4 regions of the Steroidobacter cummioxidans genome follow, and region 2 is predicted to be linked to each of the others. Evidence: riboswitches for the same ligand, from Rfam matches in the RefSeq annotation. Region 2 holds a riboswitch; each other region holds the start of a gene.

Region 1 (7,175 bases), on a different contig from region 2:
CATCTCGCACCAGTACGCGGTCGAGCAGGCGCATGAATGCGGCGACGCTTTCCTCGCCGAGGGATTGCTTGAACATGGACCAGCCGAGCTTGTACAAGCCCTGCTCGAAGAAGCCGGTGTCCGCGCCCGGCGTGGTCACCGCCACATACGCATTCTCGGCTTCGCGGTAGCGCCCCAGAGTGAACAGAATCTCGCCGCGACGGAACTGCGATTCGACGAACCATTGGCTGCGCGGATACGTCGTCACCAACTGATCGAGCACGGTCAGCGATTTCTCGAGCTCGCCTTTCGCTTCATAAGCACGCGCCAGCTGATACATGACGACGTCGTTGCGCTCGTAGCTCGAATAGGACTTGAGCAGCCCCTCGTACAACTGCACGGCCTCATCGACGCCAAGCCCGCCGAACGAACCCTCGGCAGTGCGCTCGCTGTCGTCTTCAACCTGCAAGTCGCCGAGACGACGCATCGCTTCGGCGCGCATCTTCTCGTTCTGCGATTCCATTTCCAGGAAGCGGCGGTATTGCTCGATCGCCTGCTGCGTCTTTACGTCGCTGGGGGGATCGGGATTGACCTTGATCTCTTTCTTGTCGAGATCACGAATGGTTCGCGGCGGCAGCTTCGCTGCAGGTTCCGCAGCCAACGCCGGCATGGCAATCGCACTCGACAGGGTCAGCGCGATCAGCATGCGCAGCTTGTGAGACCTGGTGACTGAAGCGCTCATTGCGCGCCTCCCTTGTCAGTGGCGCGCTCGCCGGTAGCGCTGCCGCTCGTCGCCGCCTTGTCGTAGATCGATGCCAGCGCGAAGCGCGCTTGTAACGAATATGCCGCGAGGCGCTGCTTCTGCGACTCCAGTTCCTTGATCGCAACCGCCGCGAGATATCGGTTCTGGGCCTGGGCAGTCGCTTCCAATCGCGCGCTCAAGCCATCGATACGCGGCGGCAGCGTGGCTACGCGACGCGCAAACTCCTCCGTGCGAGCGGGATAGTCGGCGCGTGCACGATCGACGAGCACCGAACGGCGACGCGCCTCTTTGTACGCGACATCCAGCTCACGCAGTTCCTTGCGCGCGCGCCACAAGCGAGCTTTGTAGCTGCCATTGAAATCCCACAGCAGCTTGCCCTTGATCAGACGCGCCTTCTCGCGCATCTCCTGCACCATCGGATCGCTCTGGTCCGCTTTCGCCAGCACAGCTTCGATCTGCTGCACCTTGGTCCATTGTTCCTGTTCACGCGAGGTCGCCAGCGCGGTCACATCGTTGTCGCGCTCGGTCGCGGCCAGGCGCGATTCCAACTCGTTCTTGTGCGCTTCCATCGCATCCAGATCGACGCTGTCCAGCATGCCCTGCAGGGCGGGCACACGCCGATCGAATGCACGATGCCGCGTATCCACCATGTCGTCGAATGCCTGCACGCTCAACGCCCAGGTCGCGAGATTGCGTTGCATGAGCTTGAGGTCGCGATAGTTCTTCAACCCTTCCTGGAACTCATGCGTCGCCAGCAGGTGATACAGATAGCGGGTCTCAGGCGCGTCCGGCAGATTCTGCAGCTGCCAGTACCAGCCCACCTGATCGGCCTGGTCGTTGTCCACGATGGCATCGAGCAGCTTGCCGTCGCGAATGGCCTGAATGGATTGATCGATGCGCTTGGATTCCGCTGCGAACGCTTCAACCGCGTTCACATACTGTTCCGCCGCCTGCCCGGTCGCCGCCAGCTGCGCGTATGCATACGGAATGGCGAGATACGATTCCTGCACCGCTGCATCGAGCATGTCGCGATCGCGCAGCTCCATCCAGGGCGCCAACGCCTTGTTGAACTTCTTCTCTGCCGAATCCGCCCAGCCCACCGCGAGCAGGGCCTTGTTCGATTGCGGGCCGGTCAGCCGCACCCGTTGTAAAACTTTCTTGGCGTCTTCGGGACGATTGCCCTTGAGCCAGGCGAAGCCGAGCGCAAGGTTGGCCTTGTCACGCAGCGCTGCCAGCTCTTCGGTCGGTGCGGCGATCTGACCGACTTCATTCAACAGCTCGGCCGCTTCCTCGACGCGGTCCTGCCGCACCAGCGCCACACCGATATTGAAGCGCGCGTAAGACGACCAGACGTCGCCTTTGCCCACCGGCTGCCACCGCTCCAACGCGCGAATCGCTTCGTCATAGCGGTTCAAATACATCAACACCTGCGCTTGCAGCAGATGACGCTCGGGCTCCAGATCGCCCGGCAGTGCGCCATGAATCGAAGCCAGCGCGGTCGCGGCGTCTTCGAGATAGTTGCGCTGATACCAGACCTTCGCGAGATAGAACCAGGCGCGGTTGCGCACATCGAGCGGCACGTTGTCGTTCAGCAGCGCCTTGAAGATGCGACCCGCCTCTTCATGCTGACCGAGCGACAGGTACAAGCCGCCCTTGAGCAGCTCGGCCTCCACGCCGTGATGACTCACGCGATTGAAATCCTGCGCGGCACCAAGCCGCGTCAAGGCCTGCAGATAGTCGCCCTGATAGAAGTAGAACAGCACGTCGCCCCAATGCAGATCGCGCACGACCTGCGGGGTGCCGACCAGGGGTCGCGGCTCAGGAGGCTTCTTCTCCTTGGCGCCGGCGCCGGTCGCGGCCAGTCCCAGGACTGGCGCGAGCAGCATCGCGACCAGTAATTTGTAACGTCGCCCCGGCACGGGTTATTCCCATTCCTTGACGATGAATTCGGGTTGCGCCTTGAGCGCCTTGTCGCTGATCTTGAGCTCGACGTACTTGGCGCCGACGCCCTTGTCGAGCTTGATGGTCGCGCCGCGCCGATAGTCACGCTGATTCGGGCCCTGGCCGGTGAACAGCGCGATCAGCTCGTGCTCGCCAGCCTTGAGATTGCCGATGAACACGCGGTGCACGCCGCCTTTGAGCAGCGCCTGCGCCTCGCGCTCGGTGTACAGATAGTTGGCGACTTCCTTGTTGTCGAGCTTCAAGGTCACCGAGTCGAGCGCGAAGAACTCGCCCACGTCCATGGACACGAACACGGCCACCTGCGTGTTGGCGGGGAACAGCAGCTCCTCCTCCAGCACGAACAGCTCGCGGTTCAGATCCAGCACTTCTTTCTTCAGCGCCTGCACTTCTTCGTCGAGGCTCTTGAAGCTGTCACCGCCGCCCGCAGGGGCCGAAGGCGCCGGCGCACTCGTGTCGACGAGCGGCGCAGTCGTGGCCGAGGTTGCGGCGTCTTGTGCGCTTGCCAGTCCGGCCGCGAACAGCAGAGGCAACAGCGCGGCCAACCATGTGATTCGTGTTTTCAGCAGGCTCTGACGCATGGGGAGGTGTCCGGGAAATCCGTGAAGGGTGCTCGGGAGTTCGATACGAGTTCGATTGAGTTGGCGAGGCGGATCCGTTGCGCGCGGTCACTCGTTCAGCAGCTCACGCAGTTTTTCGGTGTAGCGCGTTTCATAACCGACTTTGTAGCCTTCGGAAACGTAGCGCACCACACCTTCGCGATCGATCAGCACGGTCAGCGGCATGGTGCCCGCCTGATAGGCGCGGCTCACTTCTTTGCGAGCATCGAACAGTACCGGATAACTGACGCGCAGCGTCTTTGCCATCTCACGCGCCGCCTGCAGCTCGTTTTCCTCGTCCAGATTGATGCTGAACAGCACCAGGCCGGCGCGGCGGTACTTGCCGTAGATCTCATCGAGCAATGGCATTTCCTGGCGACAAGGCCCGCACCAGGTTGCCCAGAAGTTGATCAACACCACTTCGCCGGAGTGCTCGGACAGGCGCACGTTCGCACCATCCAACGAGCGCAGCGCGAAATCGGGCGCGCGCTGGCCGACGAGCAGGGTCGCCGGCACACATACAGCAGGCCCGAGCAGCAACAGCGCCAGCAATGCAAAGCGTGGCAACCGTGCGGAAGCCCGGAGCGGCAGACGAGCTTGTGAGGACTGTGACATCAATCTTTTATTCGTCGCCGGACACGCGGTGAGGGCCGATCGGCGCCTCCATTGCGAAGCAGGAGGCCGCGCTGGCAACCCCGCTGTCCTAGGAAAATTTCCCTTAGACCGGTGGCTTTGCGTCCCCACCTTTCGGTGAGTTTGCCTGGGTGCGAGGCGGGCCTGCTGCTCCGTTAAGGAGCCGCGTGGCAAGACCTCTGACAACGCCAGCTAGGGTGCTATACGCAGCGCAAATATGTCAACGAACGAAGTGTGATGCCAGCGGCGCAAAACCGCGACGGGCCTGTGACTCACCGCACACTTCGAAGGTCTGTCGGTAGGCGACGACAACAACATCGACGCCTGTATCCGTCCACCGACGACCGCGGCGCGACCGGCGGGAGGGAGCCGGTCGCGCCATTGCACCTGTGAATTAGATAGGCGCTTTCAGACTTTCGTAATCAGTCGACGCGGCTTTTGCCTTCCACATCGCAATCATCTCCGGAGTCACGGTCTGCGCGGCCGGCAGATGATCGGAGGGCAACGTGATCTGCTGCTCCGTCATCCGCCCGACCAGCGACGCTTGCTCGTGGCCGTACAGGAACGTGCTGGCAACTGCGGTGCCGAGGGTGAGCAACATGGCGGCGCCAAGGGCGATACGCTTTTTCATCTTCATCTCCAAACTCGAATTCAAATCTGTTGCGATGGATTCATTTATTACGCGAGCACCGGACGCTTGCCGCCGGTATCGCCATCAGCCAGCGTCAACACCGGACGCTTGCCGCCTGTGTCACCGTCAGTGAAATTGAAAACCGGGCGCTTGCCGCCGGTGTCGCCATCGGCGAGCGTCAGCACCGGACGCTTGCCGCCCGTGTCGCCGTCAGTGAAATTGAAAACCGGGCGCTTGCCGCCGGTATCGCCATCGGCGAGCGTCAGCACCGGGCGCTTGCCGCCCGTGTCGCCGTCAGTGAAATTGAAAACTGGACGCTTGCCGCCGGTATCGCCATCGGCCAGCGTCAACACCGGACGCTTGCCGCCTGTGTCACCGTCAGTGAAATTGAGAACCGGGCGCTTGCCGCCGGTGTCACCATCGGCCAGCACCGGACGCTTGCCGCCCGTGTCGCCGTCAGTGAAATTGAAAACCGGGCGCTTGCCGCCGGTATCACCATCGGCGAGCACCGGACGCTTGCCGCCCGTGTCACCGTCGGTGAGATTGAATACAGGGCGCTTGCCGCCGGTATCGCCATCCGCCAGCACCGGACGCTTGCCGCCCGTGTCGCCATCGACAATGTTAAATACCGGACGCTTACCACCGGTATCGCCATCCGCGAGCACCGGACGCTTACCGCCCGTGTCGCCATCGACAATGTTAAATACCGGGCGCTTGCCACCGGTATCGCCGTCCACCAGCTGCGCGCCAGTGCTATTGCCAGCCGCAAACAGGACGCCCGCCACCACCGCCGAAATTGCAAATACGTTACGCATGACAACAAACCCTCCCAGGAAAAGTGCTAAAAATTCGAACCAGCAAGGCTCGATCACTGGGATAAGCGACGTCCCTTTGAGAAACCCGTCACAGCACCCTCTGGACAAGCGGAAGAAAAAGGGAACAATCAGTACATCGCTCGGCGATTGCTTGCGGAGATCCCTCCAAATCAATCGGTTGAGCCGGATTCAGGGACGGCCGTAGGGCGGTTTTGGCGGGCAGCTCGCGGTGCGGCCGGGGCACCAAGTGAGAAACTGTCGCACTCGAGCCCGTAAACTAGAGAACCCGACGGAAGCGCCCATGCGTTTAGCGTGGGAAGAACAGACAGGCCCCGAATCGGAGACCCGCAACTGAGCAACACAATCGCAGCGGCCATTCCACCGCCCGACCGGCAGGCAGTGACACGGCTGTTGTCTGCGTGGCAGTCAGGGGATACCCGCGCCCTGGAACGACTGACGCCGCTCATATACGAGGAGCTGCGTAACCGGGCTCGCCGCTACATGAAACGCGAGCGGCCTGGCCACACACTGCAGGCCACTGCCGTCGTGCACGAGGCATTCGTCAAGCTCGTCGAGATGAATGTCTCGTGGCAGGACCGTGCGCACTTCTTTGCGGTTGCCGCGCGGCAGATGCGACGTATTCTGGTGGACCATGCCAAGACGCGGTTTCGCGAGAAGCGCGGCGGCACGACCACCGGCTCGCTCAATGACTTCGACATGGATGTGCTCGATCTCGGCCCAGCCACTGCGGGCGATATCGACGTGCTGGAAATCGACGAGGCGTTGCAGCGCCTGTCCGGCAACAATCCCCGCCTCGCGGAGATGGTGGAGCTGCATTATTTCGGCGGCCTCACCTATCAGGAGCTGTCCGAGACCCTGAAAGTGTCCGAGGCCACCGTCGATCGGGAGATCCGGCTCGCCAAGGCCTGGATCCTGCGCCAGATCCGACCGAACCGGAATCGCGAACCCGAACCTTCATGACGACGGGACAACCAGGGAAGATTGTCGACGACCGTTGGGAGCGCCTGCAGGATCTGTTCTCCCGCGCTGTCGAGTTGCCGGAACGCGAGCGCGAAGCCTTCGTCAGCGCGCAGACCGGCGACGACAAGGAACTGAAAGACGAGCTGCTCGAATTGCTGGCGTGCGACGTCGGCCAGTCCACCGGCCCGCTGACGCACGCGCTCGGCGCGGCCATCGATGCCACCACCCGCGACCGACGCAAGGCGCTGGTCGGGCGCGTGATCGGAAACTACAAGCTCGCGTCCATCCTCGGCCACGGCGGCACCGGCACGGTTTATCTGGGCGAGCGCGCCGACCGTCAGTATTCGGCGCAGGTCGCGGTCAAGATCGTCGACAACGCGACCATCCATGGCGACCTCGGGCAGCGCTTTCGTGCCGAACGGCAAATTCTCGCCAGCCTGAATCACGCCAACATCGCCCGGCTGCTCGACGCCGGCGAGACCCAGGAAGGCCAGCCGTATCTGGTCATGGAATATGTGCACGGCGAGCCCGTCGATCGTTATTGCGACCGGCAGCAGCTCGATCTCACGGCACGGCTGAAACTGTTTCTGGAAATATGTAACGCCGTCCAGTACGCGCACCAGAACCTGATCGTGCATCGCGACCTGAAGCCCGCCAACATCCTGGTGACGGCTGAAGGCTCGCCCAAACTGCTGGACTTCGGTATTGCGAAACTGCTCGACACCGGCGACGCGGCAGCCATGCTGGCGCTGACGCGCATGAACGACCGGCTGCTCACGCCGGAATATGCCAGCCCGGAACAGATTCTCGGCCGT
Region 2 (7,175 bases):
CTGAACCGGCCGTACGTTGAGTCGCAATTTGCTTTGTCTCGCTGACATTGAGGGGACTAACGATGTTTGTACTTGCTGATACAGAAAACCAAGGCGCCGTCATCAAAGTGATTGGCGTAGGCGGCGGCGGCGGAAACGCGGTCGCTCACATGATCCAGGCCGGTATCGAAGGCGTGGATTTCATTTGCATCAACACCGACGCGCAGGCGTTGAAGCACTCCAAGGTGAAAGTCGGTCTGCAGATCGGCTGCAACATCACCAAGGGCCTGGGTGCAGGCGCCGATCCGGAAGTGGGCCGTCAGGCCGCCATGGAAGATCGTGACCGCATCATCGAAATGATCGAAGGCTCGGACATGCTGTTCATCACCGCCGGCATGGGCGGTGGCACCGGCACGGGCGCGGCTCCGGTCGTGGCGCAGGTCGCGAAGGAACTGGGCATTCTCACCGTCGCGGTCGTGACCCGGCCGTTCGAGATGGAAGGCCGGAAGCGTCACGGCTCCGCGGAGCGTGGCCTCGCCGAGTTGAGCAAACATGTCGACTCGCTGATCACCATCCCGAACCAGAAACTGCTGACCGTACTGGGCGGCGATGTGACTTTGCTCGACGCGTTCAAGTCGGCCAATCAGGTGTTGCAGGGCGCGGTGCAGGGCATCGCCGAACTGATCACCCGTCCCGGCATGATCAACGTCGACTTCGCCGACGTGCGTACCGTGATGGCCGAAACCGGCATGGCCATGATGGGCACGGGCATCGCTCGCGGTGAGAATCGTGCGCGTGAAGCTGCCGAAGCCGCTGTTTCCAGCCCGCTGCTGGAAGATGTGAATCTTCAGGGCGCGCATGGCCTGCTGATCAATGTCACCGCCGGCATGGACCTGCGTACCAGCGAGTTCAGCATCGTCGGCGATACGGTGAAGCAGTACGCCTCCGAGGACGCCAACGTGGTCGTCGGCTGCGTGATCGATCCGGAAATGAGCGAGCAGATTCGCGTGACCGTCGTGGCCACGGGCATCGGTCGTCCGGGGACGCAGATGCAGGCGCCGCAGCAGGATACGCGTCGCATGACCGCCATCCCCGGCGGCCGTCGTGGCAGCGTGCCCACGCTCGACGATCTGCACGTTCCGACCTATATCCGTAACCAGCGCGATCCGCACGCAGGTGCCGCTCGTCGCGCGGTCGGCGACGGTCTGACCGCTGAAGATACGTCGATGCTGGATATTCCGGCGTTTTTGCGTCGGCAGGCGGATTGAGGCGGAACGGCCCGATGAAGCACGACTGCTGACCCGAAGGCTGTGCGGCCCAAGGAGCACGGCCGGGGAAAAATCCCGCGGGAGATCTGCGGCGGGCGGTACCAACTCTCTCTATGAGTTACATGGGGAACATGCATGGTGCCGCTGGAACTTCGTTGCAGGTTGGCAAGTCGATTCATTCGTGAGCGGTGAAAGTCCTTTTTCAATGTCAGCAAAAGTAACGGCAAGTCAGAGGCTTGCCGTTCACTTGCCGGCAGTGTTAGGGTCTGCGCCGCTTGGAACCCCTCATGCTGCGACAACGAACCCTCAAGAACACCATCCGCGCGACCGGCGTCGGCCTCCACTCCGGTAAAAAAGTGCTGATGGTGCTGCGTCCGGCGCCGGTAGACACCGGCGTTGTGTTCCGTCGCACCGATCTGAATGAGCCGGTGGACGTGCGCGCGTATGCCGAAAACGTCGGCGATACCACGCTCGGCACGTCCCTGTTCAATGGCGAGGCCAGGGTCTCGACAGTCGAACATCTGTTGTCGGCATTTGCCGGTCTCGGCCTGGACAATGCCTATGTGGACCTGTCCGCCGAAGAGGTCCCCATCATGGACGGCAGCGCCGGTCCGTTCGTGTTCCTGCTGCAGTCGGCGGGCATCGAAGAGCAGCCCGCGCCGAAACGTTTCGTCCGCATCCTCGCGCCGCTGGAAGTGCGCGATGGTGACAAGTGGGCGCGCTTCGAGCCGTACAACGGCTTCAAGGTGAACATGGAAATCGAGTTCAACCACCCGGTGTTCAAGAAGCGCTCGCAGACCGCGTCGATGGACTTCTCCACGACCTCCTATTTGAAAGAGATCAGCCGCGCGCGCACCTTCGGCTTCATGCGCGACCTGGAATACATGCGCTCGAAGAATCTGGCGCTGGGCGGCACCATGGACAACGCCATCGTGCTGGACGAGTACCGCGTGCTGAACGAAGACGGCCTGCGCTACGAGGACGAGTTCGTCAAACACAAGATCCTCGACGCCATCGGCGATCTGTACCTGCTCGGCAAGAGCCTGATCGGCGAATTCAGCGGCCACAAATCCGGCCACGCGCTCAACAATCAGCTGGTCCGCAAGCTGATCAACACGCCGAACGCGTGGCAGCCGGTGACTTTCGATAACCCGAAAGACTCGCCGATCTCTTATGTACCTGCGGCCGCGATGGTCAGCGCTTAAGAAGTGAGCTGCTGCTTGATCGGACCGCGGGTGCCGCTGTTATTAAGCAGCATACGCATGCCACAGCCGGTTCAGTTCTCGCTGTGGCTGGCCAGTCAGCCGGTCAGCGCGAAAATCTGCCGTTAACGCTCAGTCGAGTCGCGCAGCTTCCTGCCGACGCGAACTTTTACTTTTGTGACCTGCCTCTCACCTTCGCTGGCAGGCGACGCATTTAACACTTCCAACAGCTGCGCCTGGGCATAACGAATCTGCGGGCACCAGGCCGCCGAATCCGCCAGCACCACGAGCGTGTCGCCGCGGCAACTTGCTGACACCACATGATCTTTTTCCGGACCTGTGAGCGCGGCGCGGATCCGCTCGGTCAGCTCGACGTGTGCTGCCACGCGCTGCTCGAGTTGCGCGAATAACGGGCCAACGGTCTCGCCCAGCGGTTTGAAACGATCAGTCATACGCTGAAAGCGTCAATATGCGCGCCAGGCGCTTGATCTTTGGACACTACGTTATGCATATTCCGGGCACTGTTAAGGGCAAACCCGTCGAAAGGCGGGGACGCAAAGCCACCGGTCTACGGCTGCAGGTACGCACATCGCGGGCCGCGCCACGATAGCGGGGTTGCCAGGATGTACAACTCGAACATTCGGTTCTACGTCCACCGCAGTTCTGCTCGGGCCATCAAACCGGCTCGTCACGTCGCGAACCTTGTCGCTGGAAGCGGGCAAGTTCAAGGCGGGTGTGAACGTTTTATCGTGCCGTCAGTGGAAACTGGCCGTTTAGGGCGCGAAAGAGAGAAGGTAGTGATCAAATGAACGTCATCGTGTTCTCCAGGCGCTTCGGCAAGGCTCGCCAGTTCGAGCTTGGCCGCCCCTTGGCGATGACGGTGACGATAGCGACTGTGACGATAGTGCTGGCCGGCGTGCTGTTCGCCGGCATCCAGCTCGGTCGCGGCGGTTTCATTCTCAACCCGGCCGCGCAGGTTACGGAGTGGGGCGCGAAACTGGAGCAGCAGCGGCTCGAAGTGGCCAATGCCCGGCGCGATCTGCAAGAACGGCTCGATGCGCTGACCAGCCGCGTCGGCCAGATGAATGCGCACGTGATCCGCCTCGATGCCCTGGGCCGCCGGCTCACCGAGATGGCCAATCTCGACAAGGGCGAATTCAATTTCGATAGCGAGCCCGCCGTCGGCGGTCCCGAAGGCCTGGTGGAAGGTGCCACCGTCGCCGCCCCCGAGCTGACCGCCATGCTCGATGACCTGACCAACCAGATCCGCGACCGCGAGCGCCAGCTGAGCGTGCTGGAAAGCATGATTTCCACGCGCAACCTGAGCCGCCAGGTGGTGCCGGACGGCCGGCCGGTGTTGCAGGGCTGGATTTCCTCGCACTTCGGCTATCGCGCCGATCCATTCACTGGTCGTAACGCCTATCACCGCGGCATCGACTTCGCGGGCCCGGCTGGCTCGCAGGTGGTGGCGGTCGCCTCGGGCGTGGTGACTTATTCCAAGGAGCGCTTCGGCTACGGCCGGACAGTGGAGATCAATCACGGCAACGGCTACGTCACCCGCTACGCGCACAATTCCAAGGCGCTGGTGCAGGTCGGCGACACCGTGCAGAAAGGCCAGGCCATCGCGCTGATCGGCTCGACTGGCCGCTCCACCGGCCCGCACCTGCATTTCGAGGTGCTCAAGCAGGGCCGCGCCGTGGATCCGATGACATTCGTGCGTCGGTAAAAAAGCGCTTCTTCAGCTTGTTTTCGCGGTAAGCCGCCCCAAGCCATGCGGCGCCCCGGCCATTCCAGCATGCAGCTGGCGAGACCGTAATTAGAGTCGCCGGGCGCGCGTGTACAATAATGGGCTTTTCCCAACAGGCTTTTGTGGGCCCTGACGGCCCCATCCCCGGAGTTTCAGCGTGGCGAATTGGCTGACCCAGCTGTTCGGCAGTCGCAATCAGCGGCTTCTGAGCGGTTATTCCCGGATCGTCGACAAGACCAATGCCCTGGAAGAATCCTTCCGGGCGCTGTCCGACGAGCAGTTGCAGGCCAAGACGGCGGAGTTCCGTCAGTTGCTGGCCCAGGGCAAGACCCTGGACGACATTGCGCCCCAGGCCTTTGCCGCGACCCGAGAGGCTGCCCGCCGAGTGCTGGGCATGCGGCATTTCGACGTTCAGCTCATCGGCGGCACCGTGCTGCATCAGGGCAAGATCGCCGAAATGCGCACCGGTGAAGGTAAGACGCTGATGGCGACGCTGGGTGCCTACCTGAATGCGTTGCCCGCCAAGGGCGTGCACGTGGTCACGGTCAACGAATACCTGGCCTCGCGTGACGCGGAGTGGATGGGCCGGGTCTATCGCTTCCTCGGCCTGACCGTCGGTGTGATCAAGAGCGGCCAGAGCCCGGAGGAGAAGCGCGCCGCTTACAACTCCGACATCACCTACGGCACCAACAACGAATTCGGCTTCGACTACCTGCGCGACAACCTCGCGTTCCGGCTCGAGGACCGCGTGCAGCGCGGGCTCGCGTACGCCATCGTCGACGAAGTGGACTCGATCCTGATCGACGAAGCCCGCACGCCGCTGATCATTTCCGGACCCGCTGAGGAGAGCACCGAGCTCTACCTGCGGATCAACGAGCTGGCGCCGAAGCTGCAGCGTCAGGAAAGCGAGGAAGGCGAGGGCGACTACTGGGCCGACGAGAAGTCTCGCCAGGTGCATCTGTCCGACACCGGCCATGAGCACGCCGAACAGCTGATTGCCGAAGCCGGTCTGTTGCAGGCGGGCGAGAGCCTGTACGACGCGGCCAACATCCGCATCATGCATCACTTGAATGCGGCGCTCCGGGCTCACTCGCTGTACCACCGCGATGTGGAGTACATCGTGCGCAACGGCGAAGTGGTCATCGTCGACGAGTTCACCGGCCGCACCATGCCGGGCCGTCGCTGGTCGGACGGTCTGCATCAGGCCATCGAAGCGAAAGAGCGCGTGCGGGTTCGCGAAGAGAACCAGACGGTCGCCTCGATCACATTCCAGAATTACTTCCGCATGTATTCGAAGCTGGCCGGCATGACCGGTACGGCCGATACCGAAGCGTTCGAATTCCAGTCGATCTATGGGCTGGAAGTGGTGGTGATTCCGACCAACAAGCCGATGATCCGCAAAGATCATCCCGACTTCGTGTATCTGACGCAGAACGACAAGTTCGCAGCCATCATCGAGGACATTCGCGACTGCGTGTCGCGCGGCCAGCCGGCGCTGGTGGGCACCACGTCCATCGAAACTTCCGAGCTGCTGTCGAAGCTGCTCGAAAAAGAACAGATTCCGCACCAGGTGCTGAACGCCAAGCAGCACGAGCGCGAGGCGCTGATCGTCGCACAGGCCGGCCGTCCCGGCGCAGTGACCATCGCTACCAACATGGCCGGCCGCGGTACCGACATCGTGCTCGGCGGCAACCTGGAAGTCGAATTGCAGGGCATGGGCGAAGTCGATGATGCGACCAAGGCCCGCGTGCGCGAGGAGTGGAAACAGCGTCATGAGGCAGTGCTCGCCGCCGGCGGCCTGCACATCGTCGGCACCGAGCGTCACGAATCCCGTCGTATCGACAACCAGCTGCGCGGCCGTTCCGGTCGTCAGGGTGACTCGGGCTCGAGCCGTTTCTATCTTTCGCTCGAAGACAACTTGATGCGCATCTTCGGCGATCCCGAGCGCGTCAAACGCTGGCTGCAGACCGCCGGCATGAAGGAAGGCGAAGTGATCGAGAGCCGCATGCTCTCGAAACAGATCGAGCGCGCCCAGCGCAAGGTCGAAGCCCACAACTTCGATGCTCGTAAGAACCTGCTCGAGTACGACGACGTCGCCAACGATCAGCGTAAGGTCATCTACAACCAGCGCACCGATCTCATGGCCGCCGAGGAAGTGGGCGATGCCATCGCCGGCATTCGTCAGGAGGTGGTCAATGCGTTGATCGATCGGCACGTGTCGCCCGGCAGCCTGGAAGAGCAGTGGGACATCGAGGGCCTGAAACAGGCCGTCGAGAAGGACTTCGCCGTCGAAATCGATCCCAAGGCCTGGCTGGAACAAGACCAGAACCTGGTCGAAGAGGGCGTGCGCAAGCGCATCCACGAGATCATCGACAAGACGTACGAGGCCAAGGTGGAGCTGTACGGCGCCCCCGTCGTGCGTCACATCGAGAAGGCCATCATGCTGCAGCAGTTGGACTCGCACTGGCGCGAGCACCTCGCTGCGATGGACTATCTCCGCCAGGGCATTCACCTGCGCAGCTACGCACAGAAGAACCCCAAGCAGGAATACAAGCGCGAAGCCTTCGAGCTGTTCACCGCCATGCTCGATCGCATCAAGCACGACACTGTGTCGATGCTCTCTCGCATGCAACTGCGCACGCAGGCCGATGTCGAGCGTGAAGAGCGTGAAGAGCAGGAGCGCCAGGCTCGCCTCGCGCGCGCCATGCAGTTCCAGCACGCCGCTCCGGAACAAATCACCGCGCCGACAGCTCCTGCGCAAGAACCCCAGCCGATGGCCGCCGAAACGGGCGAGCCCGTCGCGCAGTTCGTGCGTGAGACGAAAAAGGTCGGCCGCAACGAGCTGTGCCCGTGCGGCTCAGGGAAGAAGTTCAAGCATTGTCACGGAGCGCTGGCGGGACAGGGTTAGCCCAGTCACCGCTTGAGCTTCGATCGATCAAGGCGCGCCGCGTTGAAAAACGCGGCGCGTTTGTTTGCGCT
Region 3 (7,175 bases), on a different contig from region 2:
TGCGATGGCGCATATCCGCGGCGGCCAGGAGCTGGGCCGGCGCTGGTACGACGCCGGTCGTCTGGAACAGAAGTGGAACACCTTCAACGATTTTGTCGATGTCACCGATCATCTGGTGGCGCGAGGTTACTGTGCTCGCGATAAAGTTTTCGCAGCCGGCGGCAGTGCCGGCGGTCTGCTGATGGGCGTGATCGCCAACGTAGCCGCCGATCGTTACGCCGCGCTGGTCGCGCACGTGCCGTTCGTCGACATCGTCACCACCATGCTCGACACCAGCATTCCCTTGACCACGCTCGAATACGACGAGTGGGGCAATCCGAACGAAGCCGCTGCCTACGCCTATATGCTTTCTTATTCGCCTTACGACAACATCCGCCACCAGCCGTATCCAGCCATGCTGGTCACCACCGGACTATGGGATAGTCAGGTGCAGTACTACGAGCCCGCCAAATGGGTCGCCAAGCTGCGACGGCACAATACGGGCGCTCGCCCGTTGTTGTTACACGTTAATCTGGAGGCTGGCCACGGCGGCAAGTCGGGGAGATATGAGCACATGCGCGAAGTGGCGCGAGAGTACGGATTCGTGATCGCACTGGCTGAAGGTGCGAGCATTGGGGAGATGTCGTGAGTCACACCGGGTACATTCTGCTCGCGGATGACAATCCCACGGATGCGGAGCTGACGATCCGCGCGCTGGAGATCGGCGGCGTCTCCCAACAGGTGGTGTGGGTGCAGGACGGCGAGGCGGCCCTTCATTATGTATTCCGGCAGGGCGTGTACGCGCAGCGTGCCTCGGGCAATCCAAAACTGATGCTGCTCGACCTGCACATGCCGAAGATCGACGGTCTGGATGTGCTGGCACAGATCAAGGCCGATCCCAAGACGCGCTCGACGCCCGTCGTGATCATGTCGTCCTCGGACCAGGAATCGGACATGGCGCGCAGCTACAAGGCGCATGCCAACAGCTACATCGTGAAGCCGGTGGACTTCAAGCAATTCACCGATCAGGTCTCGCTGCTCGGCCAGTACTGGACGCGCATCAACCGCGCTGGCCCCTGAACCGGATCGAGCAGACGCAGAATGTGCTCTGCGTCTCCCTTTGTTATTCAGAGTTCCCCCTAATCGTGCCAAGCGCCGCCGGCGCTTGGCATACTTCGGTGGCTCCGCAGGGACTGTTATTTAGGGTGGCGCGCTCGCGCCGGGAGACTTCGGCATGGGTGTCATCCTGATCGCATTCGAGCGCGAGTCAGAGCAAAGCGCGCTCGAGACATTGCTGTCGGGTCGCGGTCATCGGGTTCTGAAATCCTCGAACGGACTCGCGGCGCTGGACGCTGCGCGGCGCGAGCCGCCGCAGGCCATCGTTTCCGACATCGTCCTGCCACGCATGGACGGCTTCGCTCTATGCCGCAAATGGAAGCAGGACGAGCGCCTGCAGAGCATCCCGTTCCTGTTCTACACGCGTCGCCACGACGATCCGAAGTACGAGCGCTTTGCCTTGGAGCTGGGCGCCGAGCGCTTTCTGGCGCGCTCGACGGCGCCGGAGAAACTGCTCACCGCGCTCGATGAGTTGCTGCCGCCCGGCCATGCGAACGGCGCGCGCGCCAACGGTAATGGCAACGCAGCGCATGGCAACGGCACGAGCGGCAACACCCGTCCGATGAACATGCTCGACACGGCGGCCATGCAGCGCTTCGCCGTGCTCGAAAAGAATCAAGCCGAGGCGCTCGAAAAAGCGCAGGCCGCGCAACGTCAGCAAGCCGCTCAAGCGGAAGCGCTCGAGAAGGCGCAACGCGTGCAGACTGCGCAAGCTGAAGCGCTGGAGCGTGCTCAACGCGCACAGGCCGCGCAAACTGACGCCCTGGAGAAGGCGCAACGCGCGCAAGCCGAAGCAGTCGAACGCGCCGAGCGTTTGCAAGCTGAAGCCCAATACAATGCACAACAAGCGCAGGCTCAGGCCGAGGCCATGGAGCGCGCGGTGCAAACTCATTCGCGGTTACGCTCGCAGATCAGTGAGCTCGAAGCGAGCAATCAGCGGCTGGCCGCTGGCGAAGCGCGTTTCCGCCGCGTGTTCGAAAACAATCCGCAGCCGCTGTGGATTGCCGATCACGCGACCGGCGGCTTCATCGCCGTCAACGACGCGGCGTTGGCGATGTACGGCTATTCGCGCGCCGAATTCCTGGCCTTGAAAGCGTCGGCTTTGACGATGCCGGGCGCTGATGTGCGCGACCCGCTGATCAGCGCGCACCAGCGCAAGAATGGCGGCGCGCTCTCCTTATCTATCTCCTCGCAGCAGATCGAGTTCGACGGTCGCAATGCCGATCTGGTCGCCGCGTTCGATCTCACGCAGCGAGTGGAGAACGAACGAACGCTGCAGGAACAAGCGAAGGCCGGCAACGTGCTACTCGATGCCGCGGCCGACGGCTCGTGGCTGTTGGGGAGCGACGGTCAGATCCAGGACGTCAACGCGACCTACTGCCGCATGTCGGGCTACAGCAAGGAAGAGCTGTTGCGTATGAATGCCGCCGACATCGAGGATCCCACGTCCGGCGAGACCACGATGCGACTGCAGCTGGGTCGAGTCCGTGGTGGTGGTCGTTACGAGACCAAGCATCGTCGCAAGGACGGCACGTTGTTCGACGTCGAGGTGAGCGTCGGTCTGCTGGAGAACACGCGCGGCGACAGCATCGTGCTGATCCGCGATATCGCGCAGCGTCGTCGCGAGCTCATCGCGAACCGCCTGGCGCAGCGTCAGTCCGAGTTCCTGGTCGAGCTGTTCAAACAGGCCGACTCGTTCGATGAGTCCGCCATCGTGCGACGGGTGATCGAGCAGGCACTGGAAGTGGCCCGCAGCCCGCTGGGCTATTTGTATTTCGTCGATAACGCGCAGAAGACCATGACACTGGCTGCCTGGCGCGATGCCAGCCGGCCGCAGGTGGTGATGTCCGATGCGGAGCCGCAGCCGATTGGCCGCGCGATGATGCTCAGTGAATGCGTGCGAGGTAAGCATGCGACCTGGACCAACGATATCGCCCGCAAGCCGCAGAGCGATGGCCTGCCGGACCTCACGCGCTTTCTGGCCGTGCCCATGCTGTCCGGTGACGAAGTCGTCGCGGTGCTCGGCGTTGGCAATCGGGATACGAACTACGGCGACGAAGAGCAGCGCGCGCTCGCGGCGTTGGCTGATGGCGTCTGGCGCGTTTTGCACTCGAAGCGAGCGCATGCGGTGACGCTGAGTGCGCTTCAACGCACCGATGTGGCGCTTCAAGGCATGATCGATTCATTCGTGCGCATGAGCGAGCGGCACGATCCGTACACCGCGGGTTCGTCGCGTCGCCTGGCTGCGTTAGCGGTCGCGATCGGTCGCGAAGCGGGTCTCGATGGCGAGCGCCAGCACGGCTTGCGAGTTGCCGCTCTGTTACACGACGTCGGCAACATCGCCGTGCCGGCGTCCATTCTCAGCAAGCCCGCACCGCTGACTGAGGCCGAGCTCGCGCTGATGCGCACTCACGTCGAAGAAGGTTGCCAGCTGCTTGCGGATATCGATCTGGGCGCGCCCGTCGCCGACATCATTTATCAGTCGCACGAGCGGTACGACGGCAGCGGTTATCCGCGCGGCGTGAAGGGCGAGGAGATCATGCTCGAAGCCCGCATCCTCGCGATCGCCGATACGGTGGAAGCGATGTGCTCGCCGCGTCCGTACCGGCCGGCTGCGGGCATGGATGCCGCGATCGAAGAGATCAACCGGAGTGCCGGAAAACTTTACGATGAGCACCTGGTGGCCGCCTGCACGCGGCTGGTACGACAGCACGGCTTCACGCTGCCGGAATAACAAATATCTCGAAAAAAATAGAGTTTGCTGCGGCCTGCGCATCAGGTTTTGGATGCGCCTTCACTAAGCGTCGCCATTAAGAGTCGCTGAAAGTGCCTGGCTGCCGCTTGCAGGTTTTTCCTGAAACGCGTTTTTGGGGGGGTTGGGCCCCGATATGTCACATTGGCCGTTTCCAGCACAATATGGGCCGTCTGTAAGGGCAAAGCCGTTCGAAAGACGGTGACGCAAAGCCTCCGGTCCTCTGGTGCCACTGTTCCAGCAGTCGCGCCAAAGATAGCGGGGTTGCCGTTACAACCCGACCTGATCAGGTTGTCTCGTGAAGTTTTTCGGCCTGCCGCCCGCGCACTTTAGCGCCGGCCCAGCAAAGCCAGCTTCCCTTGCCAGACACAGGTGCTCGTGCACGACACGCTATCAATCCGTGTCGTGGGCGCGAGCTGGCATCGGAACACAGTGCTTTGCTGGGAGCTGCTCATGCGCGTTTCTTCGTCTTTCGCCGCGATCGCGGCGTTGGCTTCGTTTGCGGGTCTCGCATCCGCCCAGACTGTCAATCGGCCACCGACCATCAGCGGCACGCCGCCGGCGGTCATCAAGGCCAACACCTCGTACAACTTTCTGCCGAGCGCAGCCGATCCGGAAGGCCGCCCGCTGAAGTTCACGCTCGTGAACAAGCCGGGCTGGATGGTGCTGGCACCGAACAGCGGCCGGCTCATGGGTTACCCGAAGTCGCCCGGCGTCTATAACAATATCATCCTGCGCGTCACCGACGGCGTGAACACGGTATCGCTGCCGGCCTTCTCGGTGACGGTGAACACCACCGGCACGATTGCCAATCGCGCGCCGACGATCAGCGGCACGCCGGCGACGACCGCGACGGTCGGTACTGCCTATAGTTTCCAGCCCTCTGCCAACGATCCCGACGGCAACACGCTCGGCTACACCATCACCAATCGTCCGAGCTGGGCGACCTTCAACACTTCGACCGGTCGTCTCAGCGGCACACCGACCGCAACCGGTACCTTCAGCAACATCCAGATTCGTGTGAGCGATGGCACGGCAACGACTTCGCTGCCGGCGTTCTCGATCAACGTCACGAACAGCACGAATCGCGCGCCGGTCATCAGCGGCACGCCGGCTCGCTCGGTCAACGCGGGCAGCGCCTATAGCTTCCGTCCGACCGCGAGCGATCCGGATGGCAACACGCTGACCTACTCGATCGCGAATCGTCCGAGCTGGGCCACGTTCAACACCAGCACCGGTCAGCTGTCCGGCACGCCGAGCGCCTCGCAGGTCGGCACGTACAACAACATCACGATCAGCGTGAGCGACGGTCGTGCGACCACTTCGTTGGCGGCCTTCTCGATCAGCGTGGTCGATGTGTCGAATGGCGGCGCGACGCTGAGCTGGACTCCGCCGACCACCAACACCGACGGCAGCTCGCTGGGCAACCTGGCCGGTTACCGCATTTCGTACGGCACCAGCGCCAGTGCGATGACGCAGACGATCCAGGTGGCGAACGCGGGCATCACGCGCTACACCATCAGCAATCTCTCGCCGGGCACCTACTACTTCTCGGTGCGTGCTTACACCAGCAACGGCTCGGAGAGCGCGAACTCGAACGTCTCGTCGAAGGTCGTGCGGTAACAAGCACTGCTGGCTCGATAGTGCAGCGGCGGCTGGAGCGATCCAGCCGCCGCTTTGTTTTTCGGCATTGTTAAATGTTTGCGCGCATGCACAGCAGCAGTGCGCGCAGCACGTTGCACTCGCGTCTGAATTCTGGCGCGGTTATGTGAATTAGCGGTGACATTTCCACCGCCGCGCTGTCGGTCACTACCGACAATTGCAAAAACAAAATCCCTACGATTAACTCCGCTCCGACCACGAAGTTTTGTTCAATCGATTTCGTCGAATCGCACCGGCTCTACTGGACGCGGCCTTCACGGCGGCGAGAGTGGGTGAGGGACGCGAACCGAACGAACAACGCTTCACCAGGGCATAACCGTCGAAAGACGGCGACGCAAAGCCTCCGGTCCTACAGCGATGCTGGGGATAGCGGGGTTGCCGGCCAGCTCTTCAGCGTCACCGAGCTTGCCGTCATCCTTCCTATTCTTTTGCTGCTGTTCGACCAGGCCTTGCGGCCCTGGGGTCGACTGACCACAGTTAAGTCGAAAGGGACCTCGGTCGCTTTCGACCAGATAATAAAGTCTGGGAGCAGCAGAAAGTGATATCGGCAAACCCGTCGAAAGGCGGGGACGCAAAGCCTCCGGTCTACTGGAACACTGCGTGTGATGCGCAGCGCTCCTACGACAGCGGGGTTGCCACCGACGCCACCGTCGCGACGTTCGCAAGGCCCCTTGCGAGCGCGTGCACGCGCGATCGTGTGAAGAACAACGACAACAAGCTGCCGATAGCGCACGCCCCCGTGCGCGCCAATCTTTCTTTGCGCTTCGAGCGCCGCGCATGCGTTGCGGCGACTGCCTTTTTTCCGGAACACAGCAGCGCGATTCAGCGCCGGTCCTCGGACCGTCGTTGTCGTGCGCGAAGCCAAGGTACGAGCAATGATTCCAACTATTTTCGGGAAAACCTTCCTGCAGCGGGCCCTGCTGGCGTTGATTGCCGCGTCATTGGGAGCATGCGGCGACTCTAGTGACGATGGCGCTGTAACGGGACCAGTCAGCGAGCAGTCGCCGCCGGCAGGCGGTACTGCCGACGATCCGGCGCTGCCGGTGCCGGCGAATCAGCCGCCCGAAGTGGATGGCATTCCTGCGGCCACCGCGACTGCGGGGCAGCCGTATCGGTTCGAGCCCAGCGCGATCGATGCGGACGACGACTTCCTCGAGTTCTTCATCACCAATCAGCCGGCGTGGGCCAGCTTCGACTCCGAAACCGGCATCCTGAGCGGCACGCCGCAAGACGCCCACGTGGGCGACTCCCAGGAAATCACGATCAGTGTCACCGATGGCCGCGACACGCGCTCCATCGGTCCCTTCACGATCAAGGTGAATGGCCGGACGCAGCCGCCACCGCCGCCCAATAATCCGCCGACCATTTCCGGCACGCCGGCGACGTCGGTGATCGTGGATCAGCGCTATCTGTTCCAACCCACGTATTCCGATCCTGAGAACGATCGTCTGCGCTTCACGGTGTCCAATCGTCCGTCGTGGGCGACCTTCAGCACCCAGAGTGGCGTGTTGAGCGGTACGCCGGGCGCAGCGAACGTCGGTACGTATTCGAACATCCGCATCAGCGTCAACGACGGCACGAGCACCGTCACGCTGCCGGCGTTCTCCATCCAGGTGCGCGGCCTCGACAATCGCGCGCCTACCATCAGCGGCACGCCGACCACTAG
Region 4 (7,175 bases), on a different contig from region 2:
CGAAATCGCCGAACAACGGCTCACAGATGTCCAGCTCGTCGCTGAATTGATCGCACAGGTCGGCAGTTCTGATGTCCACGGCGCAGCCTCGTCAGGAGAAGACGGGGCAGTTTGCCGCAGACCCGAGGGTCTGCGCGAGTGCTACTTCTTCTTGCCGAGCAGGCGCGACAGCAGCGAGTTGCTCTGCGGCAGCTTGCGTACGCCGCTCTCGGACAACTCGACTTCGCGCGCCTCTTCCAACAGCTCGTCGGCCAGGCTCTTCTTGAGCTGCTTGTGCTTGCCGGTGTTGCCTGCGCGAGTCGGCTCGGAGCGTTTGGTTGCGGGGCCGGCGGCTTTGGCGGCAACCCTGCTGTCCAGCGCTTTGTGAACGCCGGTGGAGTTCAGCTTGAACGCACCGGTCGCATTGGGCTTGAAGGCGCCGGTTGCGCCCGGCTTGAACGTGCCGGTGGCGGAGCTCAGCGCGCCCGTCGCGTTCGGACGGAACGCACCGGTGGCATTGGGGCGAAATGCACCAGTGGCCGACGTATCGACTTCCATGGTGATGGTCGGCACGACTGGCGCGCGACTGGCGCGGGCGTTGTTGAGCTCGACGACGTTGTTCTTCGGCTCTTCAGGTTCGGCGCGACGCGGTTGTGGCGCATCTTTGAAGCGCAGCTGCTCGGCGGCGCTGATGCGCAGCACCGACGGCGATGCGAAGAATGTTTTGAGATAGCCAGCCACCGCTTCGGCAGACACGGCTTCTTTGAAAAAGCCCAGGCGCAGCGAGTGCACGATCTTGCCGCTGCCCGCCGTGGCGACCGAATACAAGCGATACGCCTCGAAGATATCGAGGTGCGGCATGGTGTCCAGATTCACCGGCTGCTCGGACGCGGCGAGCTGAATCGCAAACCACTTTTCCTGCGCGTTGTCGTTCAGCTCTTCGCTGGTCAGCGCGCGGATCGTTTGCGTGCTGTCGAGATTCGGATGCGCATTCGAGGTATCGCGCACTGGCGCTGGCGGAACCTGCTTGGGAGCCGGCGTTGCCGCTTTATTCACCACGGGCGGTGCGACCGGTTTTGCCGGCGGCTCAGCCTTCTTGGCAACGGGTGGCGCTGCGGGCTTCGCGGCAGCGGGTTTCGGCGCAGCGGCGGGTTTGGCTGCAGCCGCTTTGTTTGTTACGGCGGGCGACGGTGAAGCAGCAGCGGGCGCGGCGGACTTGGCCGGCGGCTCGTCGTAGAGGTCGAGCTCGAAGGTATCGACATCTTCGATCTTCAGGCCTTTGCCGACGTGATACGGCTCGTTCGATCCTTTCGCCTGCTGTGCGGCAGCCGGCGTCGGTTCAGGATCGGAGAACGTAAGAGCGGGCACGCGCACGCTCCGCGCTGTATCCAGCTTCGGCGGCACAGCGACGGGCGCGGGCGGAGTGGCTGCCTTGCTTTTAGCAGCAGCGGCAGCGGCTGCGGGCACCGGCGCGGTGGTTTTGATTTTGAGCTTGCTGGTATCGAGCGCGGCAAACTTGCCACTCAACAAACCAACAGCGAGCGGTTCTTTCGACGGTGTCGGCGCAGGAGCGGCGGCGAGCGGTGTGGGAGCGGGATCGTCGTTCCAGCTCATCTCATCGAGGCCGGGGGCTTCGGTGAGCGCTTTGATCTTCGGCAACGACGCCGACGTGACTGCAGCTTTGGTTTCTTCGTCCGGCTCCCACGTCATCTCCACGACTTCGTCGCTCGGAGCTTTCGCGGCTGGCTTCGCCGGTTGAGCGGGCCTGGCAACGGCCTTAGCAGGCGCGGCTGCCGGCGGCGCGAGGACCGGAGCAGGAGCAGCCTTCGTCGGAGCGGGAGCTGCAGCGACAGGAGCAGGCGCAGCTTTCGGAGCTGGCGCTGCGGCGACGGGAGCGGGTGGCGGTGTGTTGACAACAGCAACGGCAGGACGCGGAGCAGGCGCCGGCGTCGAGGCGGGCAAGTAGCCGCGCGCGAAGCGGCGATCCTCATCGCTCAGGCTGGTTGTGAATGCGGTTGGATACTGCTGACGAACGACAGTAAGAACGCGTTCAGCATGCGCTTCGTTCGTGAAGAAGCCGAGGCGCAGACGATGCCGCGTGCGTCCATCCTCGACACGCGCGACCTGATAAAGCTTGTAATTCTCGAGACCGGGAATGTTACGACCCGTCGTCGGCACCGGTGCGATGGAGGCGCACAGATTGATGACGAACAGCTGCGTGCCGCTCCCTGCGTTTTGGGAGACGAGCGGCGGCTGTGAGCTTTCCGGCTCGACATAGACCTTGCTGGTATTGTCTTCCACGTTTCTTCCCCGACCCGTTGCGCCGCTGATCACCGCCCGCGTGCGGTGGACGCGCTTGCGGCTGAACGATTCATTTCGGCGGGGGGAGTGAGCGCGCTTATGCGCATCGCGCTCGTTCACGGCGGTTTCGCTGTTGTCTTTTGTGGCGAAACCGTTGCCGCATTATGTCGCGGCCCCGTGGCAACCCCGCTGTCTTAGGAAATGAATCCGTTAGACCGGAAGCTTTGCGTCCTCGCCTTTCGGCGAGTTTGCCCAGGAAATCTAACAATCGTCTTGGAACGATTCGATCATCGGCACGCTCAAGGCATAAGTCAAGCAAGTCCGGTCGCTTTCAGCAGACAAGGGGTTTGGCGACAAGTGAGATGCTGCGTTTGCCTTGAGGTTATGTCTCATCTGGTCCGTTGTTGGCGGTTTTGTTACACCGCCATGCGCGTCCACGCTTCTTTGCTCGCGCTCGCGGGCTCGCCCGCCATGATGCGCGGCGCGAGCTGAGAAACGATATGAACCTGCGCAGCATCGGAAAGGCCGAGCGCGCGTAGCGCACCTTCGAGGCCTTCGATCAGCTGACGACGCTCGTTCTCCGTCGGACAGCTGTCACGCGCCAGCGCAGCGAGCTCATCGCCCACGCTTTCCAATGTCTCGGCGATCGAGGGCGCGAACTCGCTCAAGTCGCCCCGCAGCCGCGCGGCAAATCGAAACGAGTTGTATGCGCACACGTACGCGCGATGTCTGAGCTTCAAGTTCTTCAACATTCCCACCGCATGGGTCTCCCGCACGAGGTCACGGGCGAAAGTGTGAAGGGCGACACGAATTGGACGGTGTGCGCTGGATCGCAAAACGCCGTCGCATTTCGGCGTTGCATTTACGCCTCATTACGGATCAAGCACGTACGCCCAAACTATTTTTCGCCGCAAAAAATTTACGCACTGGCCGTTGACAAAGAGCAACTGTCATGATGCTGGGCGCGTCGCGAAGGATGCGCCACGAGGACAGCGGGCGCGCGCGGGTGGCCGGGCTACTCAGGCGCGGCCGACATTGCGATCCGTGGGCGAGTGGAAATATTCGCTTTCTTCGGCGAATTGACGCATCAGTTTGCGCAGCTCCTCGATCCGGCCCTCGGCAGTGCTGATGGGCTGGCATTCTTCGCACTCTGGATCCGAACAGGGTTGCCGCGAGTACAACCAGTACTGCACGGCGCCCGCCAGCAGACCGTCGGCGATGTCCCAGATGTCGGCCTTGTCATCCGTGTCGGCGATCCGGTTGCCCAGGTCGACGGCCTTGCCGAAGGCTTCGCTGAAGGGGTTGTCGGGTTCCTGCATGGGGGGGTCACTCGAGCGTCTGGCGCCCGTTGCTCTCATTGAAGATGGCCCCATTGTAACGGCGTTGTGCCCCCTGACGAAGACTGTCACCGCCTTGAACCCAGGCACGCTGACTGGTCTACTGTCATAAAGCACTCGCCGATACCGTAGCCCGCTGCAAGCGGGCGAATTCATTAGAGGTTTCACATGGCCGAAGATCGTAATCAGGACCCGCAGATGGACGCCGAGGGGCTCTACCAGGAAGACAATTTCACCGACCGCAAGGTGGGTGCGATTCGTCGCCTTTCCCCGGTGCGCGCCGATGGCTCCGCCGATCCTGCCCGCCCGGTGCTGTTCATCGGCCAGGCCGAGATCATGACCAACATGGGTCCGGTGCCCATCAGCTTCGAGATCGAGGGGCAGACGCTGGCTGACGCGGTCATCGGCTTCGCGCCGGCGGCACAGGCCGCGATCGAGCGTACCGTCCAGCAGATCCAGGAAATGCGTCGCCAGCAGGCCTCGCAGCTCGTGGTTCCGCAGGGTCCGGTGCCGGGCATCACCGGCGGCCGCGGCGGCGGCAAGATCCAGATGCCTTGATGATCCATGGGGCGCGTGGCGCCCCATGATCGTGCGTGGGGCCCGTCATTCGGGCCTTACGTGGTGCGTCCCGCCGCGATTTGCGCAGAAATCGCCCATAACTGGCTGCTTTCGCGGCTGGCACGTTTTTCGCTCCATCCCGACTCCAAGCTCGAGCCATGGCATCGCTGCCCGGCTACAACAGAGGTCTGGATGTCGGCGATTCCGTACGATGAAATGCATGCCAGCGACGGCGAGGTGCGAGAGCACTACAGAACCTTCGCTTCCTGGCTCGCGCGCACCCCGAGCGAGCGCGTTGCGCACAAGCGCGCCGAGGCCGACACGTTGTTTCATCGCGTCGGCATCACCTTCACCGTCTATGGTGAGGAAGCCGGCACCGAGCGGCTGATTCCTTTCGACATCGTCCCGCGCATCATTCCGGCCAACGAGTGGAAGCATCTCGCCGCCGGCTTGAAGCAACGCGTGCGTGCGCTGAACGCGTTCACCAACGATATCTATCACTCGCAGGAGATCCTGCAGGCCGGCCGCATTCCGGCCGAGCAGGTGCTTTGCAATGGTCAGTATCGACCGGAGATGCAAGGCATCGACGTGCCCGGCTCGATCTATGCGCACATCGCGGGCGTCGATGTGGTGCGTGCCGGCGAGGGTGAGTTCTACGTTCTCGAAGACAATCTGCGGGTGCCGTCGGGCGTGTCATACATGCTCGAAGACCGGCGCATGATGATGCGACTGTTTCCCGAGTTGTTCGCGCTGCATTCGGTGGCCCCAGTCGAGCACTATCCGGATTTGTTGCTGGAGAATCTGCGCAGCGTTGCGCCGTCGGGTGTGAACGATCCGACCGTCGCGCTGCTGACGCCGGGTGCTTACAACAGCGCGTACTTCGAGCACGCCTTTCTGGCGCAGCAGATGGGCATCGAGCTGGTCGAGGGACAGGATCTGTTCGTCGACGATGAGTTCGTCTACATGCGTACCACTCGCGGTCCGCAGCGCGTGGATGTGATCTATCGACGCATCGATGACGACTTCCTGGATCCGTTGGTGTTTCGGCCGGATTCGATGTTGGGTATTCCAGGATTGTTGGCCGCCTATCGCGCGGGGCGAGTGACGATCGCCAATGCGATTGGCACAGGCGTCGCCGACGACAAATCCATTTATCCCTATGTGCCGGAGATGGTGCGCTTCTACCTCGGCGAGGAGCCGTTGCTGTCGAACGTGCCGACGTACGTTCTACGACGCAAGGAGGATTTGGCATACACGCTCGCGCATCTGTCGGAGCTGGTCGTCAAGGAGGTGCATGGCGCAGGTGGGTACGGAATGTTGATTGGGCCGGCGGCAAGCAAGGCGGAGTTGGAGGCGTTCCGGCAGCGGATCCTGCGCTCGCCGGAAAGATACATCGCCCAACCGACGCTCGCGCTGTCGGCGTGCCCGACGTTTGTCGATGCGGGTATCGCGCCGAGGCACATCGACTTGAGGCCGTTTGTGTTGTCGGGGCGTGAAGTCACATTGGTGCCGGGTGGCCTGACGAGAGTGGCGCTCAGAGAAGGGTCGCTGGTGGTGAACTCGTCGCAAGGCGGCGGGACGAAAGATACGTGGGTGCTGGAGCGCTAGCATGCTGAGCCGCACCGCCGATCACCTCTACTGGATGGCTCGCTACACCGAGCGGGCCGAGAATCTCGCTCGCATGCTCGACGTCAACTCGCGCATGTCGTTGCTGCCACAGGGCGCCGAAATCCTCGAGCAAGGCTGGATCGCGACCCTCACCATCATCGGCCTGATGGATGCGTTCCGGCAGCGGTATGACGCGGTGACCTCGTCGAATGTCATCGAGTTCATGTCATTCGATCGCGACAACCCGATGAGCATCTACAGCTGCATGCGCGCCGCTCGCGAGAACGCGCGTGCCGTTCGGGGCACGCTCACTTCGGAAATCTGGGAGACATTGAATGCGACCTGGCTGGAAATGCGCGGGACCAGCCTGCGGTCTTCCACTGAGGCAGAAGTGGGCAATTTCTTTGAGTGGGTGAAATATCGCTCGCATGTGGCGCGGGGCGTCGTTCAAGGCACGATGTTGCGCGATGAAGCGTGGCACTTCACCTGGCTCGGCACGTATCTGGAGCGCGCCGACAGCACCGCTCGCATTCTGGATGTGAAGTATCACTTGCTGCTGCCTCGCGGCGAGCAAGCAGGCGGCGCGGCGGACTACTACCAGTGGAGTGCGCTCCTGCACTCCGTCTCCGCGTTCGAAATCTATCGCCGCGTTTATCGTGACCTGATCACTCCCCGACGCGTCGCCGAGCTTCTCGTCCTGCGCGATGACATGCCACGCTCGTTGCGTCGCTGCATGTCTCAAGTGCACATGCATTTGCAGTCAGTGCGCAACGCGCAGTCGGCGGAGACCGAACGGCGGGCCGGTGAATTGCAGGCGTCGCTGCACTTCGGCCGCATCGAGAGCGTGTTCGAGGTGGGGCTGCACGAATATCTGGTGCGATTCCTCGGTCGCACGCGCGATCTGGGCGATCGAGTATCACGAGACTTCCTGGTGTCGGCCACCGACTAGGGCCTGTGAACACTCATTTGATGGGCTGCGTTGCGCCTCCAATCGCCTGCAGCAAGGCGCAAAGCGCAGCCCGTATGTCGATACGGGCAAGCTTTGTAACGCAGCGGCAGGCGATTCGAGGCGCAACCCATTCAATGAATAAATATCCTTTGATGGGACGAGCTATTGCGGTTCAGGACGTCGTTGCTCCTCCCTTGTGTGCAGAGAGCACACGGCGGTCGTCCCGCCTAGCCCTGAACCGCAATAGCTCGTCGCAGCCCATCCAATGAGTGTTCACAGGCCCTAGGAGCGCGCGCATGCAGCTACATATCCGACACGAAACGGTCTACCGCTACGGCGAGCCGGTAAAGCGCAGCGTGCAGAACCTGCGACTGACGCCTCGCCGCGATTCCATGCAACGTGCGCTCAGCTGGAGCATGGCTGCGCCCGGGCGTTATCGCTCG

Evidence for each region. A riboswitch is a leader RNA that binds a small molecule or an ion and turns the genes downstream of it on or off. The one in region 2 is predicted to bind cyclic di-GMP.
Region 1: linked by a shared signal. The riboswitch ahead of D0550_RS11635 (TlpA family protein disulfide reductase) and the one ahead of D0550_RS16825 (M23 family metallopeptidase) in region 2 are both predicted to bind cyclic di-GMP.
Region 3: linked by a shared signal. The riboswitch ahead of D0550_RS04080 (fibronectin type III domain-containing protein) and the one ahead of D0550_RS16825 (M23 family metallopeptidase) in region 2 are both predicted to bind cyclic di-GMP.
Region 4: linked by a shared signal. The riboswitch ahead of D0550_RS35255 (hypothetical protein) and the one ahead of D0550_RS16825 (M23 family metallopeptidase) in region 2 are both predicted to bind cyclic di-GMP.

What each region holds. Positions count from the first base shown of each region.
Region 1 is NZ_LSRW01000018.1:41,605-48,779, forward strand. Features, by position in the region: gene D0550_RS11620 (tetratricopeptide repeat protein) at 1-721, opposite strand, end outside; gene D0550_RS11625 (tetratricopeptide repeat protein) at 718-2,661, opposite strand; gene D0550_RS11630 (AraC family transcriptional regulator) at 2,665-3,282, opposite strand; gene D0550_RS11635 (TlpA family protein disulfide reductase) at 3,370-3,915, opposite strand; cyclic di-GMP riboswitch class I at 3,986-4,071, opposite strand; gene D0550_RS11640 (hypothetical protein) at 4,328-4,564, opposite strand; gene D0550_RS11645 (hypothetical protein) at 4,612-5,379, opposite strand; gene D0550_RS11650 (ECF-type sigma factor) at 5,779-6,360, shown strand; gene D0550_RS11655 (serine/threonine-protein kinase) at 6,357-7,175, shown strand, end outside.
Region 2 is NZ_LSRW01000032.1:31,874-39,048, forward strand. Features, by position in the region: gene ftsZ (cell division protein FtsZ) at 63-1,247, shown strand; gene lpxC (UDP-3-O-acyl-N-acetylglucosamine deacetylase) at 1,535-2,452, shown strand; gene D0550_RS16820 (DciA family protein) at 2,575-2,901, opposite strand; cyclic di-GMP riboswitch class I at 2,969-3,072, shown strand; gene D0550_RS16825 (M23 family metallopeptidase) at 3,255-4,175, shown strand; gene secA (preprotein translocase subunit SecA) at 4,354-7,104, shown strand.
Region 3 is NZ_LSRW01000005.1:73,566-80,740, reverse strand. Features, by position in the region: gene D0550_RS04095 (S9 family peptidase) at 1-628, shown strand, start outside; gene D0550_RS04090 (response regulator) at 625-1,059, shown strand; gene D0550_RS04085 (HD domain-containing phosphohydrolase) at 1,214-3,829, shown strand; cyclic di-GMP riboswitch class I at 4,018-4,119, shown strand; gene D0550_RS04080 (fibronectin type III domain-containing protein) at 4,301-5,470, shown strand; cyclic di-GMP riboswitch class I at 5,809-5,892, shown strand; cyclic di-GMP riboswitch class I at 6,046-6,149, shown strand; gene D0550_RS04075 (putative Ig domain-containing protein) at 6,385-7,175, shown strand, end outside.
Region 4 is NZ_LSRW01000001.1:1,489-8,663, reverse strand. Features, by position in the region: gene rraA (ribonuclease E activity regulator RraA) at 1-79, opposite strand, end outside; gene D0550_RS35255 (hypothetical protein) at 142-2,280, opposite strand; cyclic di-GMP riboswitch class I at 2,457-2,543, opposite strand; gene D0550_RS00035 (hypothetical protein) at 2,697-3,032, opposite strand; gene D0550_RS00030 (hypothetical protein) at 3,300-3,599, opposite strand; gene D0550_RS00025 (hypothetical protein) at 3,786-4,175, shown strand; gene D0550_RS00020 (circularly permuted type 2 ATP-grasp protein) at 4,368-5,783, shown strand; gene D0550_RS00015 (alpha-E domain-containing protein) at 5,785-6,732, shown strand; gene D0550_RS00010 (transglutaminase family protein) at 7,029-7,175, shown strand, end outside.